Regions from separate parts of the Salipiger bruguierae genome, predicted to be linked through region 1. Evidence: riboswitches for the same ligand, from Rfam matches in the RefSeq annotation. Region 1 holds a riboswitch; each other region holds the start of a gene.
What was found. Region 1 has a riboswitch for thiamine pyrophosphate ahead of PVT71_RS20805 (FAD-dependent oxidoreductase). Riboswitches for the same ligand answer to the same signal wherever they lie in the genome.

Region 1 (4,194 bases):
CCAGCCCGACACGTAGAGCGCCGCCGGGACCAGCGCCTCGCCGAAGGGGAGCGCTCCGCAGATCGACCCGGCGAGGCCGATGTGCATCCAGTCGCCGTGGTCGAGGTAGCGGCCGTAGGGGCCCTGCGACCAGAGCCACAGCAGCAGCCAGGCCAGGCCCGCAAGCGACAGGCCGAGCCCGTAGAAGGCCCGGCGGTGATAGCGGCTGCGCATCGCCCGGCCCCGGTGTCAGGCGGATTCGAAGCGGAACATGCCCTGGATCGCGTTGGTTTTCTCGATGTCGAGCTCGATGCCGACGCCGGGATCGTTCACGCGGAAATACTCGGCCTTGGAGACGTAGGCGGGCGCGCCGGGGATGGTGGTGAAGATGCTCTCGTTCAGCGTGGTGACCTCGCCGGTGGGGCCGCGGTAGGGCTCCATCTCGGCCTCGAGCACGCCGTCGATCTTCAGCATGCCCTTGCCCTCGTTGAGGGTGAAGGTGATGTCGGCGCGCTTGGGTTCCAGATCCTCGCCGATGAGCTGCGCCAGATCGGCCAGCGGTCCGCCCCTGCGTCCCTGCAGCAGGTCGATGGCCGCCGCGCTCTGCTCGTTGCTGGCCTTGCTGTCGATGTAGAGCTGGCGCTTCCAGTTCCCGGCGAGCACGTTGCCGGGGATCTTGCCGACACCGGCGACGATCACGCCGCTCATGTCCACCCCGTCGACCTCGCCCGAGTTGATGCGATAGGCAAGCGTCGCGTCGCAATAGCCGTTGTCCGGATCCTCCCCGATCCAGCAAGGGCAGAGAACATTGCAGTTGCAGACCTCGAGAAGGTCGCCTTCGATCGAATATCCCATGAAAATTCCCCCTATATGTGCTGCCCCCAGAGGCAGCGGCAGGACGAAGCTGCAAAGGTCGCGACAGGCGCGACGCAATGATGCCCGGGGATCCTTGCCTGCGCGCAGTCTACCACGAAACGCGGCGGATTTGTACCGTCCGGCTCCGCTCGGCGGCGGGCGCGCGGGAAATGGGCGATTGACCGTGCCCCGGCATCGCCTATGCTCGCGCCACGTCAGGGGAGTCCCGCCACGGGGACTGAGAGGCTGACAGGCGCGCGTGCCGCGCCGGTGATGCGACCCTTTGAACCTGACCCAGTTGACGCTGGCGTAGGAAGACCGAAGGGCAATCTTCTCCATGCATCGCGGCTGGGGTGGTCCTTTCGGGCCACTCGGCCCCTTTGCGCCTCCGCGCGCCCGGGCCCGGGCGGCCCCGTCTGCCTTCCCGCGCGTCCTCCGGGTCCCGATGGAAGGGAGGCCGAGTGGAGACGAATTCACACATCCTGCGACACCGCCATGGCGGTCGGATCTCGGTGCTGGGGGCCGGGGTCGCGGGGCTCTGCGCCGCCACGGCGCTGGCCGGGCGCGGCTTTGACGTCGAGCTCATCGCGCCCGAGGATGCGCCACCGCCTGCATCGCTGCTGGCGGGCGGGATGCTCGCCCCGTTCTGCGAGGGCGAGAGCGCGCCGCCCGAGATCACCCGCCGGGGACAGGCCGCGCTTGGCTGGTGGCGGGCGCGGACGCGCAGCTACTCGGCCACCGGCACGCTGGTCATCGCCCCGCCACGCGACCGGGCCGAGCTCGAGCACTTCGCCCGCGCGACACAGGGCCACGTCCGCACCGATCCCGCCGCGCTCGAGCCCGAGCTCGCGGGGCGTTTCGCCACCGGCCTCTTCTTTGCGGAAGAGGCGCACATCGACCCGCGCCTCGCCATGGACGAGCTGCGCGCGGCGCTCGAGGCCCGAGGCGTGCCGATCCATGGTGGCCCGGCTTCGGGGCGGATCGTCGACTGCCGGGGCCTCGGCGCCCGCGACCACCTTCCGGACCTGCGCGCGGTGCGCGGAGAGATGCTCGAGCTGCACGCGCCCGGGGTCAAGCTCACCCGCACCCTCCGCCTGCTGCACCCGCGCTTTCCCTGCTACATCGTCCCGCGCGGGCAGGGGCGCTACATGCTCGGCGCCACCATGGTCGAGAGCGCGCGCCCCGGCGGGATCACCGCCCGTGCCGCAATGGAGCTGCTCTCGGCCGCCTACACCGTGCACCCCGGCTTTGCCGAGGCCGAGATCCTCGCCACCGGCGCCGGGCTGCGCCCCGCCTTTCCCGACAACATCCCCGCGATCCGCGAGACCGGCGACCGCATCCACCTCAACGGCATGTATCGCCACGGCTTTCTCATGGCCCCGGTGCTGGCCGAGGAGCAGGCCGCGCGCCTTGCCGCAGACCCCACCAAGGAGGCGCATCATGCGCATTGATCTCAACGGCGAAAGCCTCACCACAACCGCGCCGACGCTCGCGACGCTGCTCGCCGAGCGCGGCTTCGATCCGGCCTCGGTCGCCACCGCGCTCGACGGCGCCTTCGTGCCACGCGGGCTGCGCGAGCGCACCGCGCTGCGCGACGGCGCCAAGGTCGAGGTCCTGTCGCCGATGCAGGGGGGCTGAGCGATGTTCTACGGCACCGATCTTTCGTCCCGGCTGATGCTGGGCACCGCGCAATATCCCTCGCCCGCCGTGCTGGGTGAGGCCGTCGCCGCCTCGGGGGCCGAGGTGATCACCGTCTCGCTGCGCCGCGAGGGGGCGGAGGGCGCGGGGTTCCGGGATCTTCTCAGGGCCACAGGCTGCCGCATCCTGCCAAACACCGCCGGCTGCCACAGCGCGCGCGAGGCGGTGACCACGGCGCAGATGGCGCGCGAGATCTTCGGCACCAACTGGATCAAGCTCGAGGTCATCGGCCACGCCGACACGCTCCAGCCCGATCCCTTCGCGCTGGTCGAGGCGGCGCGCATCCTCTGCGCCGAGGGGTTCGAGGTGTTTCCCTATACCACCGAGGACCTGATCGTGGGCGAGAAGCTGCTCGAGGCGGGCTGCGAGGTGCTGATGCCCTGGGGCGCGCCGATCGGCTCGGGGCAGGGGCTGCGCCACCGCGAGGCGCTGCGGACGATGCGGGCGCATTTCAAGGGTGTGCCGCTGGTCATCGATGCCGGGATCGGCGCGCCAAGCCAGGCGATGGAGGCGATGGAGATGGGGTTTGACGCGGTGCTGCTGAACACCGCCGTGGCCCGCGCGCTCGACCCGGTGGCCATGGCCCGCGCCTTCGGGCAGGCGGTCTCGGCGGGGCGGCTCGCACACACGGCGGGGCTGATGGGCCCGCGCGACATGGCCGTGGCCTCGACCCCGGTCTTCGGCATGGCGGAGCTGGCATGATGAAACTCGACCCGTTCTACCTCATCGTCGGCCATGTCAGCGCGCTGGAACTGCTGGTCCCGCACGGCGTCAAGCTGGTGCAGCTGCGGCTCAAGGACCTGCCCGAGACCGAATTGCGCCGCCAGATCGCAAGGGCGCGCGACATCTGCGCCGTCCATGGCGCGGAGCTCGTGGTCAACGACCACTGGCGCCTCGCGCTCGACCTGCGCTGCCGCACTGTCCACCTCGGGCAGGAGGACATGGAAAGCGCCGATTTCCCTGCGCTGCGCCGGGCCGGGGTGCGGGTCGGGCTCTCGACCCATGACGAGGCCGAGCTCGAGCGCGCGCTGGCGCTGGATCCGGCCTACGTGGCGCTGGGGCCGGTCTACCCGACGCTGCTCAAGCAGATGCCATGGGCGCCGCAGGGGCTTGCGCGGGTGCGCGACTGGAAGCGCCGGGTGGGCGACCTGCCGCTGGTCGGCATCGGCGGGCTGACCCCCGAGCGCCTGCCGGGTCTCTTCGCCGCCGGCGCCGACAGCGCCGCGGTGGTCACCGACATCCAGCAGGCCGCCGACCCCGAGGCGCGCTGCCGCGAATGGATCGCCGCGACGCGCCGGGTGCCGGCATGAGCCGCTACGCGCGGCAGACCTGCCTGCCCGGCGTGGGCGAGGAGGGACAGGCGCGGCTGACCGAGGCGCGGGTGCTGGTGGTCGGGGCCGGGGGGCTTGGCTCGGCGCTGCTGCCGCTGCTGGCGGGGGCAGGGGTCGGCGCGCTGCGGATCGTCGATCCCGACACGGTGGAGGAGAGCAACCTGCACCGCCAGACGCTCTACCGCATGGAGGACATCGGCCGTGCCAAGGCCGCGGTCGCCGCCGAACGCCTCGCCGCCCTCAACCCCGATTGCGTTGCCACCGCGCTCGTCGCGCGGCTCGACCCGGTGCTCGCTCGGGCGGAAATGGCCGGCGCGCAGGTGGTGGTGGA
Region 2 (4,194 bases), on a different replicon from region 1:
CTACGGCGCCATCGCCCTGCTCGGCAGCCTCGCAACCGCCGCCGCGAAGGACGAGCCCGACGCCGAGATCCGCAGCCACCGCACCCGCCGCATGCTGCTGGCGATCCAGCGGGGTTTCGTCGCCTCGCTGCCCTGGTCGCCGATGTCCTTCTCGGTGGCGATCACCACCGCGCTGATCCCCGGCACGAGCTGGGGCTCGGTGGTGCTGCCCGCGCTCGGCACCTCGGCGCTGATCACCCTCACGGGCTGGGCGCTCGACACGATCTTCAAGCCCCGGCTCTCGCAGCCGGTCGCGCCGCGCGCCGCGCCCGACGGGAGCTGGGCGCTGATGGCGCCGCTGCTGGTGCTGCTCGGCCTGCTCGGGGTCAGCGTGCTGGTGCTGCAATCGCTCACCGGGCTCCGGATCATCGCCATCGTGCTGCTGATCGTGCCGCTCATGGCCACGGTCTGGGTGCTGATGCAGGCCCGGGACGGCGGCGCGCCGCTGCGCGAGCGGGCGGCGGGCTTCGCCTTCCGCGAACTGCCCTCCTACCGCGGCGAGGTCACGCTGCTGATGATGGCGGGCTTCATCGGCACGGTCGGCGCGCCGCTGCTGGCGCCGCTGGTCAAGGCCTCGGGCTTCCACCCCGAGGACCTGCCCCCCGCGCTGGTGCTGGTCGGGCTCGTCTGGATCATCCCGCTGCTGGGACAGCTCGGCATGAACCCGATCCTCGCGGTGACGCTGATCGCGCCGCTGGTGCCCCCGGCCGAGCTGCTCGGCGTCACGCCCGAGGTCGTCGTGGTCGCGATCACCGCCGGCTGGGCGCTCGGCGGCATCAGCTCGCCCTTCACCGCCACCACGCTGCTGATCGGCAGCTTCGGCAATGTCAGCGCGCGCCACGTCGGCCTGCGCTGGAACGGCAGCTACATGCTCGCCCTGCTGCTCCTGCTTCCGGCCTGGGTCCTCGTCCTCGGCCAGCTGCTCACCTGATCCCCCGCCCCCGGCTTCCTGGAAAGACCGCTCATGACTCACGCCTCCACCCCGCCCATCTTCGACGGCCACAACGATCTCCTGCTGCGCCTGCTGGGCGGCGCCGTCACCGCAAGCGGCGTGACGAACGGGCTCTCGAGCGGCCACATCGACCTGCCGCGCGCGCAGGCCGGCGGCTTCGGCGGCGGCTTCTTCGCCATCTTCGTGCCGAGCCCGGCGAAGGCCGGCGTCGACATGGACCACGCGATGAGCCAGCCGCAGTACGATCTGCCGCTGCCCGCGATGATCCCCCAGCCCGAGGCGCTCGAGACCACCTGGCGCGGGGTCGAGGCCTTCGAGGCGCTGGCCGCCGCCGGGGCGATCACCCCCTGCACCACCGCGGCCGAGATCGAGGCCGCGCTCGGTGGGCCGAAGATGACCGCCGTGCTGCACCTCGAGGGTGCCGAGGCGATCGGCCCGGATCTCGCGGAACTCCACGCGCTCCACGCCCGCGGGTTGCGCTCGCTCGGCCCGGTCTGGTCGCGCCCGACGATCTTCGGCAACGGCGTGCCCTTCCGCTACCCCGCCACCCCCGACATCGGCGACGGGCTCACCGAGGCCGGCAAGCGGCTGGTCAGGGAATGCAACGCGCTCAAGGTGATGATTGACCTCTCGCACCTCAACGAGAAGGGCATGAACGACGTCGCCGCGCTTTCCGACGCGCCGCTGGTCGCCACCCATTCCAACGCCCACGCGGTCACCACCCATGCCCGCAACCTCACCGACCGGCAGCTGGCGATGATCGCCGAGAGCGACGGCATGGTCGGCATCAACTTCGCCACCGCCTTCCTGCGCGAGGACGGGCGGATGGGCAGCGACTGCGGCCTCGACGTGGTGCTGCGCCACCTCGACTACCTGATCGGCAAGCTCGGCGAGGACCGCGTCGGCTTCGGCTCGGATTTCGACGGCGCGACGATCCCCGAGGGCATCACCGACGTCGCCGGCCTGCCGACCCTGCGCGCCGCGCTGACCGCGCATGGCGTCGATGCCGCGCTGATGGAAAAGCTCTGCTTCGGCAACTGGCTGCGGGTGCTGCGGAAGACCTGGGGCGCCTGAGCCGCCCTTCATCTTTCCGAAAATACTCCGGGGGAACGGCGCGCAGCGCCGTGGGGGCAGCGCCCCCACCCCTTCCGGAGCCGCCTCTCCCCCCTTTCCCTCGCCCGCCCATCTGATAGTCTCGCCCGCACCTAGGGGGGTCCCGGCAAGGGGCTGAGATACTGCTGGCAGCGATGCGGCGCAGTGACCCTTCGAACCTGATCCGGGTCATGCCGGCGAAGGGACAGGTGGAGCTGACCGCATGCCCTCGCCGGCCTCAGTTTGGAGGCCGAGCCTATGCCAACCCCCTCATCCGCGCCCCGCGCGCGGATTCCCAACCTTCTCACCATCGCCGGCACCGATCCCTCGGGCGGCGCCGGAATACAGGCCGATCTCAAGGCCTTCTCGGCGAACCGCGCCTACGGGATGAGCGTGATCACCGCCGTGGTGGCGCAGAACACCCGCGGCGTGCGGGCATTCGAGGCGCTGGCGCCCGCCTTCGTCGCGGCGCAGATCGACGCGGTCTTCGACGACGTGCGCGTCGACGCGGTGAAGATCGGCATGGTCGCCAACGCCGGCATCATCCGCGCCGTGGCCGAGCGACTGCGGGCGCATGGCGCGCGGAACGTGGTCTTCGATCCGGTGATGGTGGCCAAGAGCGGCGACGCGCTGCTCGACCCCGAGGCGGTGGCGGCGCTGCGCGAGGAGCTGGTGCCGCTCGCCACGATCATCACCCCAAACCTGCCCGAGGCCGCCGTGCTGCTGGCGCGCGGCGACGACTGGACCGCCGAAGAGATGGCCGCGCAGCTTCCCGCGCTGGCCGCGATGGGGCCGGAGGCCGTGCTGCTGAAGGGCGGACACCTCTCCGGCAGCGCCGAGAGCACGGACCTTCTCTGGTGGCAGGGCGAGACGCACAGTTACTCCGCCCCGCGCATCGCCACGAAGAACGACCACGGCACCGGCTGCACGCTTTCGGCCGCCATCGCCGCGCTGCTGCCACGCATGGAGCTGCCCGAGGCGGTCGGCGCGGCGAAGCGCTACCTGCAAGGCGCGCTCGCCGCCTCGGACCAGCTGGAGGTGGGCGGCGGCCACGGGCCGCTGCACCATTTCCACGAGATGTGGGGCTAGGCTTCGGCCCAGGCGCGGGCGATCTCCCGCGCCGCCGCCTCGGGGTCGGGCCGGCCGCAGATCGCCGAGACCACCGCGAGGCCCTGCGCCCCCGCCGCCTTCGCTTCGGCCGCGTGATGCGCCTTCAGCCCGCCGATCGCCACGGCGGGCACCGGGCTCGCCGCCACCTGCGCGGCGAGCCCCGCCCAGCCCACGGGCTGCTTGTGGTCGGGCTTGGTCGGTGTGGCAAAGACCGGCCCCGCGCCGACGTAATCCACCAGCGCGGGATCGACCGCCCGCGCGAGGTCGGGGCTTTCCACCGAGAGCCCCAGCAGCATCTCCGGGCCAATCTTCGCCCGCGCCTCGGCGGGCGACATGTCGCCCTGCCCGACGTGCAGCCCGTCCGCGCCGATCTCCAGCGCCGCCCGCACGTCGTCGTTGACGATCAGCAGCGCGCCCGACCCCGCCAGCGCCGCCTTCAGCGCCCGGCCGGTCTCGATCATCCGCGCCGTGCCGCCATCCTTGTCGCGCAGCTGCACCATCGTGGCGCCGCCGCGCACGGCGAGCCGCGCCGTCCGGGCCATGCCGATTCCGGCGCAGAGGCCGGGATCGAGCACGAGGTAGACGGAAAGGTCAAAGCGCCTCATGCCGCGCCTGCCGGCACGCGGATGTCGGCCTCGGTATCCAGCGCCTCGGGCGTCAGCGCGTGCAGCGCGTCGAGGAAGCGCGGCCCGAAGCTGCCCGGCCCCGCCGCCCCCTCATGCGCGCGGCTCCCGGCGACGGCGTAATGCGAGAGCGCCGCGACCGTGGCCTCGAAGGGATCGCCGCCCAGCCCCGCGTAGGCACCGCAGAGCCCGGTGAGCGAGCACCCCAGAGCGGTGTTGAGCGGCATCAGGAGCGAGCCGCCGCCGATCCGCACCGCCCGCTCCCCGTCGGTGACGAAATCCACTTCGCCGGTCACCGCGACCACGCCGCCGGTCCGGAGCGCCAGCGCGCGGGCTCCGGCCTCGGCGGCCTCCACCCCGTCGCGCCCGTCGACGCCC
Region 3 (4,194 bases), on a different replicon from region 1:
GTGCAGGCACCACTTGGCCATGATCGAGCCGCCCCGGCTGACGATGCCGGTCACCCGGTTCACCGTCATCGGGATCATGTGCAGCCGCACGCCCGCGTGGATGGTGAAATAGTCCACCCCCTGCTCGGCCTGCTCGATCAGCGTGTCGCGGAACACCTCCCAGCTGAGATCCTCGGCGATGCCGCCGACTTTCTCGAGCGCCTGGTAGAGCGGCACGGTGCCGATCGGCACCGGCGAGTTGCGCAGGATCCAGTCGCGGATGTTGTGGATGTTCCGCCCTGTCGAGAGGTCCATGACCGTGTCCGCGCCCCAGCGCGTCGCCCAGACCATCTTCTCGACCTCCTCGGCCATCGAGGAGGTCACCGCCGAGTTGCCGATGTTGGCGTTGATCTTCACCAGGAAGTTGCGGCCGATGATCATCGGCTCGAGCTCGGGGTGGTTGATGTTGGCAGGGATGATCGCGCGGCCTCGGGCAATTTCGTCGCGCACGAACTCGGGCGTCACGAAATCGGGGATCGCGGCGCCCCAGTCCTGCCCGTCGCGCACGAGCGCGGCCTTTGCGGCCTTGCGCCCGAGGTTCTCGCGGATCGCGACGAATTCCATCTCGGGCGTGACGATCCCGGCGCGGGCATAGGCCAGCTGGGTGACCGCCCGGCCGCCCGTGCCCTTGCGGGGCGCGTGGCGGACCGGGAACTCGGGCACCAGCCGCGCGCCCTCGGCAAAGCCGTTGTCCTCGGGCGTCACGTGGCGACCGGCGTAGCTCTCGGTGTCGGCGCGGGCGGCGATCCAGCCCTCGCGCAGCCGCGGCAGCCCGCGGTCGAGGACGATGTCGGCGGCGGGATCGGTGTAAGGGCCGGAGCTGTCGTAGACGGTCACCGGCGGCTCGCCGGCCGAGGGGTGCAGGTCGATCTCGCGCATCGGCACGCGGATCTGCGGATGCAGCGAACCCTCGTGCCAGACGCGGCGCGAGGCGGGCAGCGGCCCGCAGGTGACGGTTGGGGTCAGGTCTTTCATCGGTCGGAGCCTCCAAGCTCGAAGCGGTGGAGACCCAGTTCCGTGCGTGAATGGAGAGACGCCGCTGCATGGGGACGGGGGACTCCCCCCGTGGTCCTTTCCGCAGAACAGGGGCGCAGAGCCCCCGGCAACGCCTGTGCACCATCCCTACGCCAGTATGAACTGGATCAGGTTCGTCGGGTCACTGCGCTGCGCGGACGCCAGCAGTATCTCAGCCCCTTGTCGGGACCCCCCGGGTGTAGTGGCGCCACCCTGCGGCGAGTCGGGCGGGGCGTCAAGGTGGTGCCTCGGGCCAATGGGCGGGGCTAGCGGAGGGGTGGACTCGAGTATTTGGAGAAAGATGAAAGGGCGGATGCGGCGCCCGGAATGCGGAAAGGGCGGCGCCGCGTGGCACCGCCCTTTGCGTTTTCAGGCGACTGGCTAAGCGCTCAGACGGCTTCGAGCGCCGCCTTCACGTCCTCGGGCGCGCCGACGTTGCGCAGCGCGGCGCTGCGCTCGATGCGCTTGACCATGCCCGAGAGCGCCTTGCCCGCGCCGATCTCCCAGAACTCGGTGACGCCCTGCGCCACCATGTATTCCACCGACTCGCGCCAGCGCACCGAGCCGGTGACCTGCTCGACCAGCAGCGCGCGGATGCGGGCGGGGTCGGTGACAGCCTCGGCGACGACGTTGGCGACGAGCGGCACGCTCGGGGCCTTGATCTCGACCTGCTCGAGCGCCTCGGCCATGACCTCGGCGGCGGGGGCCATCAGCGCGCAGTGGAAGGGCGCGCTCACCGGCAGCAGCAGCGCGCGCTTGGCGCCCTTGTCCTTGGCGATGTCGAGCGCCCGCTCGACCGCGGCCTTGCTGCCCGAGATCACCACCTGCGACGGGTCGTTGTCGTTCGCCGCGGCGCAGACCTCGCCCTGCGCGGCCTCCTCGGCCACGGCGCGGGCACCGGCGAGATCGAGGCCGAGCAGCGCGGCCATGGCGCCTTCGCCCACCGGCACGGCGGCCTGCATCGCCTTGCCGCGGGTGCGCAGTAGCTTGGCGGCATCGCCGACGCTGAGCGCGCCGGCGGCGGTCAGCGCCGAGTATTCGCCGAGCGAATGGCCGGCGACGAAGCTCGCCGCGCCGATCTCGATGCCCTCGGACTCGAGCGCGCGCATGGCGGCGAGCGAGGTCGCCATCAGCGCCGGCTGGGCGTTCTCGGTCAGGGTGAGCGTCTCGATGTCGCCCTCCCAGATCAGCGCCGAGAGGCTTTCGCCCAGCGCCGCGTCCACCTCGTCGAACACGGCTTTCGCCGCCGGGTAGGCCTCGGCCAGCGCCTTGCCCATGCCGATGGTCTGCGCCCCCTGACCGGGGAAGATGAAGGCTCGCGTCATGATCGTCTCTCCTAAGGCTCACGCGGTCGCGTTTTGGCGCGCTTTGGCGCGCAGTCCTAGCGCCAAGCGCCCCTTCGCGCAACGCCCGGCTCCGGTGCGCCCCGGACGATGGCGCTAGGCCACCTTTGTCAGCGCGCTATTTCCCACGTAAGAGGGGCGCGTCGGGCCCGCCCGCCCCCGCAGAACGAGGAGACGCGACCAAGATGACCCTGATGCGACGCACCCTGCTGGCGCTTGCCGCCGCCGCTGCCCTGACCCCCGCCGCCCTGCGCGCGAAGGACGCCGGCGGCGCGCCGATCAAGATCGGCGAGATCAACCACTTCAAGCGCCTCGCCGCCTTTGCCGAGCCCTATCGCAAGGGCATCGAGCTGGCTGTCTCCGAGATCAACGCGCAGGGCGGCGTGCTCGGCCGGCCGCTGGAATTCGTCTTCCGCGACGACCAGGGCGATCCGGCCGAGGCGGTGCGCATCGCCGAGGAGCTGATGACCCGCGACGGCGCGGTGATGCTGACCGGCTCGATCCTCAGCAACGTCGGGCTGGCGATCAGTTCCTTCGCCGCCGAGAAGCACTACGTCTACCTCGCCTCCGAGCCGCTGGCCGACACGCTGGTCTGGGGCTCGGGCAATCCCTACACCTTCCGCCTGCGCACCTCGACCTGGGTGCAGGCCGCGCTGCTGGCCGAGAAGGCCGCCGCCACGGATGCGGTGAGATACGCCACGATCGCGCCGAACTACGCCTATGGCACCGAGGCGGTCGAGGCCTTCAAGGCCAACCTCACGCGGCTGAAACCCGAGGTCGAGTTCGTCGCCGAGCAATGGCCGCCGCTCTTCAAGATCGACGCCGGCGCCGAGGTGCAGGCGCTGGAGCGCGCCAAGCCCGACGCGATCTACAACGTCACCTTCGGCACCGACCTTGCCAAGCTCGTGCGCGAGGGCACCGACCGCGGCCTCTTCGACGGGCGCGACGTCTACGGCCTGCTGACCGGCGAGCCGGAATATCTCGAGCCGCTCGGCGACGAAGCTCCCGAGGGCTGGTTCGTCACCGGCTTCCCTTGGTATGGCTTCGCCGAGGGCACCCCGGGCAGGACCTTCGTCGACGCCTACGAGGCCGCGACCAGCGAGACCCCGAAGAACGGCAGCCTCGTCGGCTACCTGACCGCGCTCTCGGTCGCCGCCGCGCTGGAGCGCGCGGGCTCGACCGAGACCGAGGCGATCCGCCAGGCCTTCGAGGGGCTCGACATCCCCGAGACCCCGGTCGGCCCGCTGCACTACCGCGAGATCGACAACCAGTCGACGCTGGGCGCCTTCACCGGCACCACGGCGCTGAACGACGCGGGCGAAGGGGTGATGGTGGACTGGGAGTACAAGGATCCCGCCCCCTACATGCCCACGGACGCGCAGATCCGCGAGATGCGCCCCGCCGAGTGATCCCAGCCGGGGGAGGTGCCGCCTCCCCCTTTCATCTTTCCGCAGATACTCCGGGGTGAATTGGCCGCAAGGCCAAGAGGGGCAGCGCCCCTCCCCCCGCCAGCCGAGCCCGCGCCATGGCCTTCTTCCTCGCCCAGTTCCTCACCGGCCTTGCCAACGCGGCGGCGCTCTTTCTCGTCGCCTCGGGCCTGTCGCTGATCTTCGGGGTCACCCGGATCGTCAACTTCGCGCATGGCTCGTTCTACATGCTCGGCGCCTTCATCGGCGTGACGCTGATGGACATCCTGCCCGGCGCGGTGGGCTTCTGGGGCGCCATCCTGCTGACCGGGCTCGCGGTGGGGCTGATCGGCGCGCTGGTCGAGATGGTGATCCTGCGCCGCATCTACCGC
Region 4 (4,194 bases), on a different replicon from region 1:
CCATCTGCACCATGTAGCCGGTGATCGAGATCCCCGGCGCCAGCTCGGCCAGCGCCGCCCGCGCCAGCCCGCCCGCGGCGACCCGCGCCGCCGTCTCGCGCGCCGAGGAGCGCCCGCCCCCGCGGTAGTCGCGGATGCCGTATTTCTGGAAATAGGTGATGTCGGCGTGGCCCGGGCGGAACTTCGCCGCGATCTCGGAATAGTCCTTCGAGCGCTGGTCGGTGTTCTCGATCATCAGCTGCACCGGCGTGCCGGTGGTCTGCCCCTCGAAGACGCCCGACAGGATCCGCACCGCGTCGGGCTCGCGCCGCTGCGTGGTGTACTTGTTCTGCCCCGGTTTGCGCAGGTCGAGCCAGTGCTGCAGCGTGGCCTCGTCGATCGGCACGCCCGGCGGGCAGCCGTCCACGGTCGCGCCAAGCGCCGGCCCGTGGCTCTCTCCCCAGGTGGTCACGCGGAAGAGATGGCCGAAGGTGTTGAGGCTCATGGTCGGGTCTCCTGTGTCGTGCCGTCCGGGTGCATGCTTGCCCGGGCCCGCGCCGCGGGCCCGCCTTTCAGGCCAGTCTGTTAGGCCAGCGCGGCCAATGCCTCAAGGGAATTGTCTCGGCCCGGGCCGGCCACGCGCGCATTTCGCCCCGCGGCAATTCACCTTGCCAGAGCCCCGCCGCCCGGCTAGGTCTTGCGCCACCTCGGGGTGCCGGACGCGCAAGCGCCGGCTGAGATGCAAATCCGCGAACCCGTTGAACCTGACCCGGTTAACACCGGCGGAGGGAAGGTCACGGCCCAAGGCGCAGATGCCCCCGGCCCGTCTTGCCCTCTCGCCGCAAATTTGGAGGATGCCATGAAGGCCATCAGTTTTGCAGCGGGATGTCTCTTTGCCAGCACGGCGCTGGCGCAGGAGCCCGTCCTCACCGTCTACGCGGGCGATTACGTCGTCTCGGAATGGGGCCCCGGCCCGAAGATCGAGGAGATGTTCGAGGCGCGCTGCGGCTGCGACCTGCAGTTCAAGCCCGGCGACCTGCTGCCCCGCCTGCTGCTCGAGGGCGCGCAGACCGAGGCCGACGTGGTCTTCGGTCTCAACACCGACGTGACCAAGAAGGCGCGCGAGAGCGGGCTCTTCGCCCCGCACGGCGTCGACCTCTCGCCGCTGACCCTGCCGATCGCGTGGACCGACGACACCTTCCTGCCCTACAACTACGCCGAGACCGCCTTCATCTACGACACGACCCGCCTGGCCGAGCCGCCGCAGAGCTTCGCCGAGCTGCTCGACGCGCCGGATGACCTGAAGATCGTCATCCAGGACCCGCGCAGCTCGATCTCGGGCCTTGCGATGGCGCTCTGGGCCCAGGCGGTCTTCGGCGACAGGACCGAGGACGCCTGGCGCAAGCTGGCGCCGAAGATCCTCACCGTCACCAAGGGTTGGTCGGAAAGCTACGGGCTCTTCACCGACGGCGAGGCGGACATGGTGCTGAGCTACACCACCTCGCCCGCCTACCACATCATCGCCGAGGAGGATCACACCAAGAAGGCGCTGATCTTCCCCGAGGGGAACTACTTCATGGTCGAGCTGGCCGCCAAGGTCGCCACCACCGACCAGCCCGAGCTCGCGCAGCAGTTCATGGACTTCCTGCTGACGCCGGAGTTCCAGCAGATGATCGCCACCGGCAACTGGTCCTTCCCGGCGGCGCTGCCGCATGACCAGTGGCCCGAGGGCTTCAGGGAGCTGCAACAGCCGACCAAGGTGCTCTTCTACTCCGAGGACGAGGCCGCGGCGCTGCGCGACGAGGCCATCGAGGCATGGCGCCGCGGCCTCTCGCAGTAGGCGCCGCCCTCGTCGCGGCCGGGCTGGTGCTTGCACTGGTGCTCGGCCCGGTCGCGGCGGTGCTGGCCCGTGCCGGAGGCTGGGGCGCGCTCGGCCCCGGCGACTGGCAGGCGCTGCGCTTCACGCTCCTGCAGGCGCTGCTTTCGGCGCTCTTCTCGGTCGTGCTCGCGATCCCCGTCGCCCGCGCGCTGTCGCGGCGGCGCTTCCCGGGGCGCGGGCTGCTGATCTCGCTTCTCGGCGCGCCCTTCATCCTGCCCACCATCGTCGCCGTGCTGGGGCTGATCGCGGTCTTTGGTCAGAACGGCATGGTCAACGGCGCGCTCAAGGCGCTCGGCCTGCCCGGCTTCAGCATCTACGGGCTGCACGGCGTGGTGCTGGCGCATGTCTTCTTCAACCTGCCGCTGGCGACGCGGCTGCTGCTGCAGGGCTGGCTGGCGATCCCCGCCGAGCGCTTCCGCCTTGCCGCCTCGCTGGGGCTCTCGCCCTTCGCCATGTTGCGCACTCTGGAGTTGCCCATGCTGCTGCGCATTGCGCCGGGGGCCTTCGCGGTGATCTTCGTCATTTGCCTCTCGAGCTTTGCCGTGGCGCTGACGCTCGGCGGGGGCCCGCGCGCGACGACGGTCGAGCTGGCGATCTACCAGGCGGTGCGCTTCGATTTCGACCTCGGCCGCGCGGCGCTGCTCTCGGTGATCCAGCTCGGACTCGCGCTCTGCGCCGGGCTGGTGGCGCTGCGGCTCGGCACCGGCGGCGGGTTCCGCGCGGGGCTGGGGCGGGTGATGACCCGCTGGGACGCGCGGGCAGGCCTCGCCCGCGTCCTCGACGGTGGATGGATCATCCTCGCCGCGCTCTTCCTGCTCACCCCGCTCGGCATGGTGATCGCGCGCGGCCTGCCCGGACTCGCGCAGCTCGGCGCGGGCAGTTGGGAGGCGGCGTGGAACTCGCTGACCGTGGCGCTGGCCTCGACGTTGCTGTGCCTCTGCTGGGCGCTGCCGCTCTCGACCCGCTGGGGCGAATGGGTGGGCCTGGCGGGCATCGCGGTCTCGCCGCTGGTGCTCGGCACAGGGCTCTTCCTGATCGTGCGCCCCTTCGCCAACCCGCTGTCGCTGGCACTCCCTGTCACCACTTTGGTCAACGCGCTCGCCGCCCTGCCCTTTGCCCTGCGCATCCTGCGCCCCGAGGCCGAGGCGGTGCGCGCGGACTACGCGCGGCTCGCGCAGGCGCTGGGACTGACGCCGATGGCCTGGGTGCGGCTGGTGCTGCTGCCCCGGCTGCGCCGGCCGCTCGGCTTTGCCGCCGGGCTGACCGCGGCGCTGTCGATCGGCGACCTTGGCGTCATCGCGCTCTTCGCCGACCCCGAGCGGGCGACCCTGCCGCTCCAGGTCTACCGGCTGATGGGCTCCTACCAGATGGAGGCCGCGGCCGGCGCCGCGCTGCTTCTGCTGATCTTCAGCTTCGGGGCCTTCTGGCTCTGCGACCGGGGAGGCCGCGCCAATGCTGACACTTGAGGCCCTGCGTTACTCCGAGGGCGACTACAGCCTCGCCGCCAACCTGTCGCTGGCGCCGGGACGGCGCGTGGCGGTCATCGGCCCCTCGGGCGCGGGCAAGTCCACGCTGCTCGACCTCGTCGCCGGATTCCTGTCGCCCAAGTCGGGCCGCGTGCTCTGGCAGGGGCAGGACCTGACCAACACGCCGCCCGACCGGCGGCCGGTGGCGATGCTCTTTCAGGAGAACAACCTCTTTCCGCATCTCGACCTCGCGCGGAACCTCGGCCTCGCGCTGCGCCCCGGCGGCGGGCGGCTGACGCCGGAAGAGCGCGGCAGGGTCGAGCAGGCGCTGGAGCGGGTCGGGCTCGGCGGGCTGGCGGGGCGCAAGCCCGGCGCGCTCTCGGGCGGGCAGCAGAGCCGCGCGGCGCTGGCCCGGGTGCTGCTGCAGGCGCGGCCGATCCTTGCGCTGGACGAGCCCTTCGCCGCGCTCGGCCCGGCGCTGAAGGTGCAGATGCTCGACCTCGTGCAGGAGGTGGCCGGCGAGCTGGGCGCGCTGGTGCTGCTGGTCAGCCACGATCCGCAGGACGCCCGGCGCTTCGCGCAGGAGACGGTGCTGGTCGCCGAGGGCGTGGCGCATCCGCCGGTCGAGACGCAGGCGCTCTTCGACGCGCCCCCCGAGGCGCTGCGGGCCTATCTCGGGCAATAGCGCCCCTCACGCACCGCCCCCCCAAAGGAAAGAGGCCCCGCCAATCGGCGGGGCCTCTTCTTTTCGCGTCAGCCGAAGATCACTCCGGCTTGTGCTTGATCGGGCGCCAGATGCGCTTGTTGGTCAGGTACAGCAGCACCGACAGCAGCGTCAGGAACAGCACGCCAATGAAGCCGGCCTCCTTG

Region 2: linked by a shared signal. The riboswitch ahead of thiD (bifunctional hydroxymethylpyrimidine kinase/phosphomethylpyrimidine kinase) and the one ahead of PVT71_RS20805 (FAD-dependent oxidoreductase) in region 1 are both predicted to bind thiamine pyrophosphate.
Region 3: linked by a shared signal. The riboswitch ahead of thiC (phosphomethylpyrimidine synthase ThiC) and the one ahead of PVT71_RS20805 (FAD-dependent oxidoreductase) in region 1 are both predicted to bind thiamine pyrophosphate.
Region 4: linked by a shared signal. The riboswitch ahead of PVT71_RS03495 (thiamine ABC transporter substrate binding subunit) and the one ahead of PVT71_RS20805 (FAD-dependent oxidoreductase) in region 1 are both predicted to bind thiamine pyrophosphate.

The regions. Positions count from the first base shown of each region.
Region 1 covers NZ_CP123385.1:1,385,804-1,389,997, forward strand. The annotation lists gene PVT71_RS20795 (DUF2182 domain-containing protein) at 1-213, opposite strand, end outside; gene PVT71_RS20800 (DUF1326 domain-containing protein) at 229-834, opposite strand; TPP riboswitch at 1,042-1,167, shown strand; gene PVT71_RS20805 (FAD-dependent oxidoreductase) at 1,296-2,285, shown strand; gene thiS (sulfur carrier protein ThiS) at 2,275-2,472, shown strand; gene PVT71_RS20815 (thiazole synthase) at 2,476-3,234, shown strand; gene PVT71_RS20820 (thiamine phosphate synthase) at 3,234-3,842, shown strand; gene PVT71_RS20825 (HesA/MoeB/ThiF family protein) at 3,839-4,194, shown strand, end outside.
Region 2 covers NZ_CP123384.1:263,059-267,252, forward strand. The annotation lists gene PVT71_RS01295 (hypothetical protein) at 1-970, shown strand, start outside; gene PVT71_RS01300 (dipeptidase) at 1,004-2,065, shown strand; TPP riboswitch at 2,189-2,307, shown strand; gene thiD (bifunctional hydroxymethylpyrimidine kinase/phosphomethylpyrimidine kinase) at 2,342-3,172, shown strand; gene thiE (thiamine phosphate synthase) at 3,169-3,798, opposite strand; gene thiM (hydroxyethylthiazole kinase) at 3,795-4,194, opposite strand, start outside.
Region 3 covers NZ_CP123384.1:268,442-272,635, forward strand. The annotation lists gene thiC (phosphomethylpyrimidine synthase ThiC) at 1-1,014, opposite strand, end outside; TPP riboswitch at 1,141-1,259, opposite strand; gene fabD (ACP S-malonyltransferase) at 1,443-2,378, opposite strand; gene PVT71_RS01330 (ABC transporter substrate-binding protein) at 2,582-3,805, shown strand; gene PVT71_RS01335 (ABC transporter permease) at 3,922-4,194, shown strand, end outside.
Region 4 covers NZ_CP123384.1:718,128-722,321, forward strand. The annotation lists gene aroC (chorismate synthase) at 1-484, opposite strand, end outside; TPP riboswitch at 678-787, shown strand; gene PVT71_RS03495 (thiamine ABC transporter substrate binding subunit) at 839-1,819, shown strand; gene PVT71_RS03500 (thiamine/thiamine pyrophosphate ABC transporter permease ThiP) at 1,795-3,324, shown strand; gene PVT71_RS03505 (ATP-binding cassette domain-containing protein) at 3,311-4,009, shown strand; gene PVT71_RS03510 (cytochrome c1) at 4,089-4,194, opposite strand, start outside.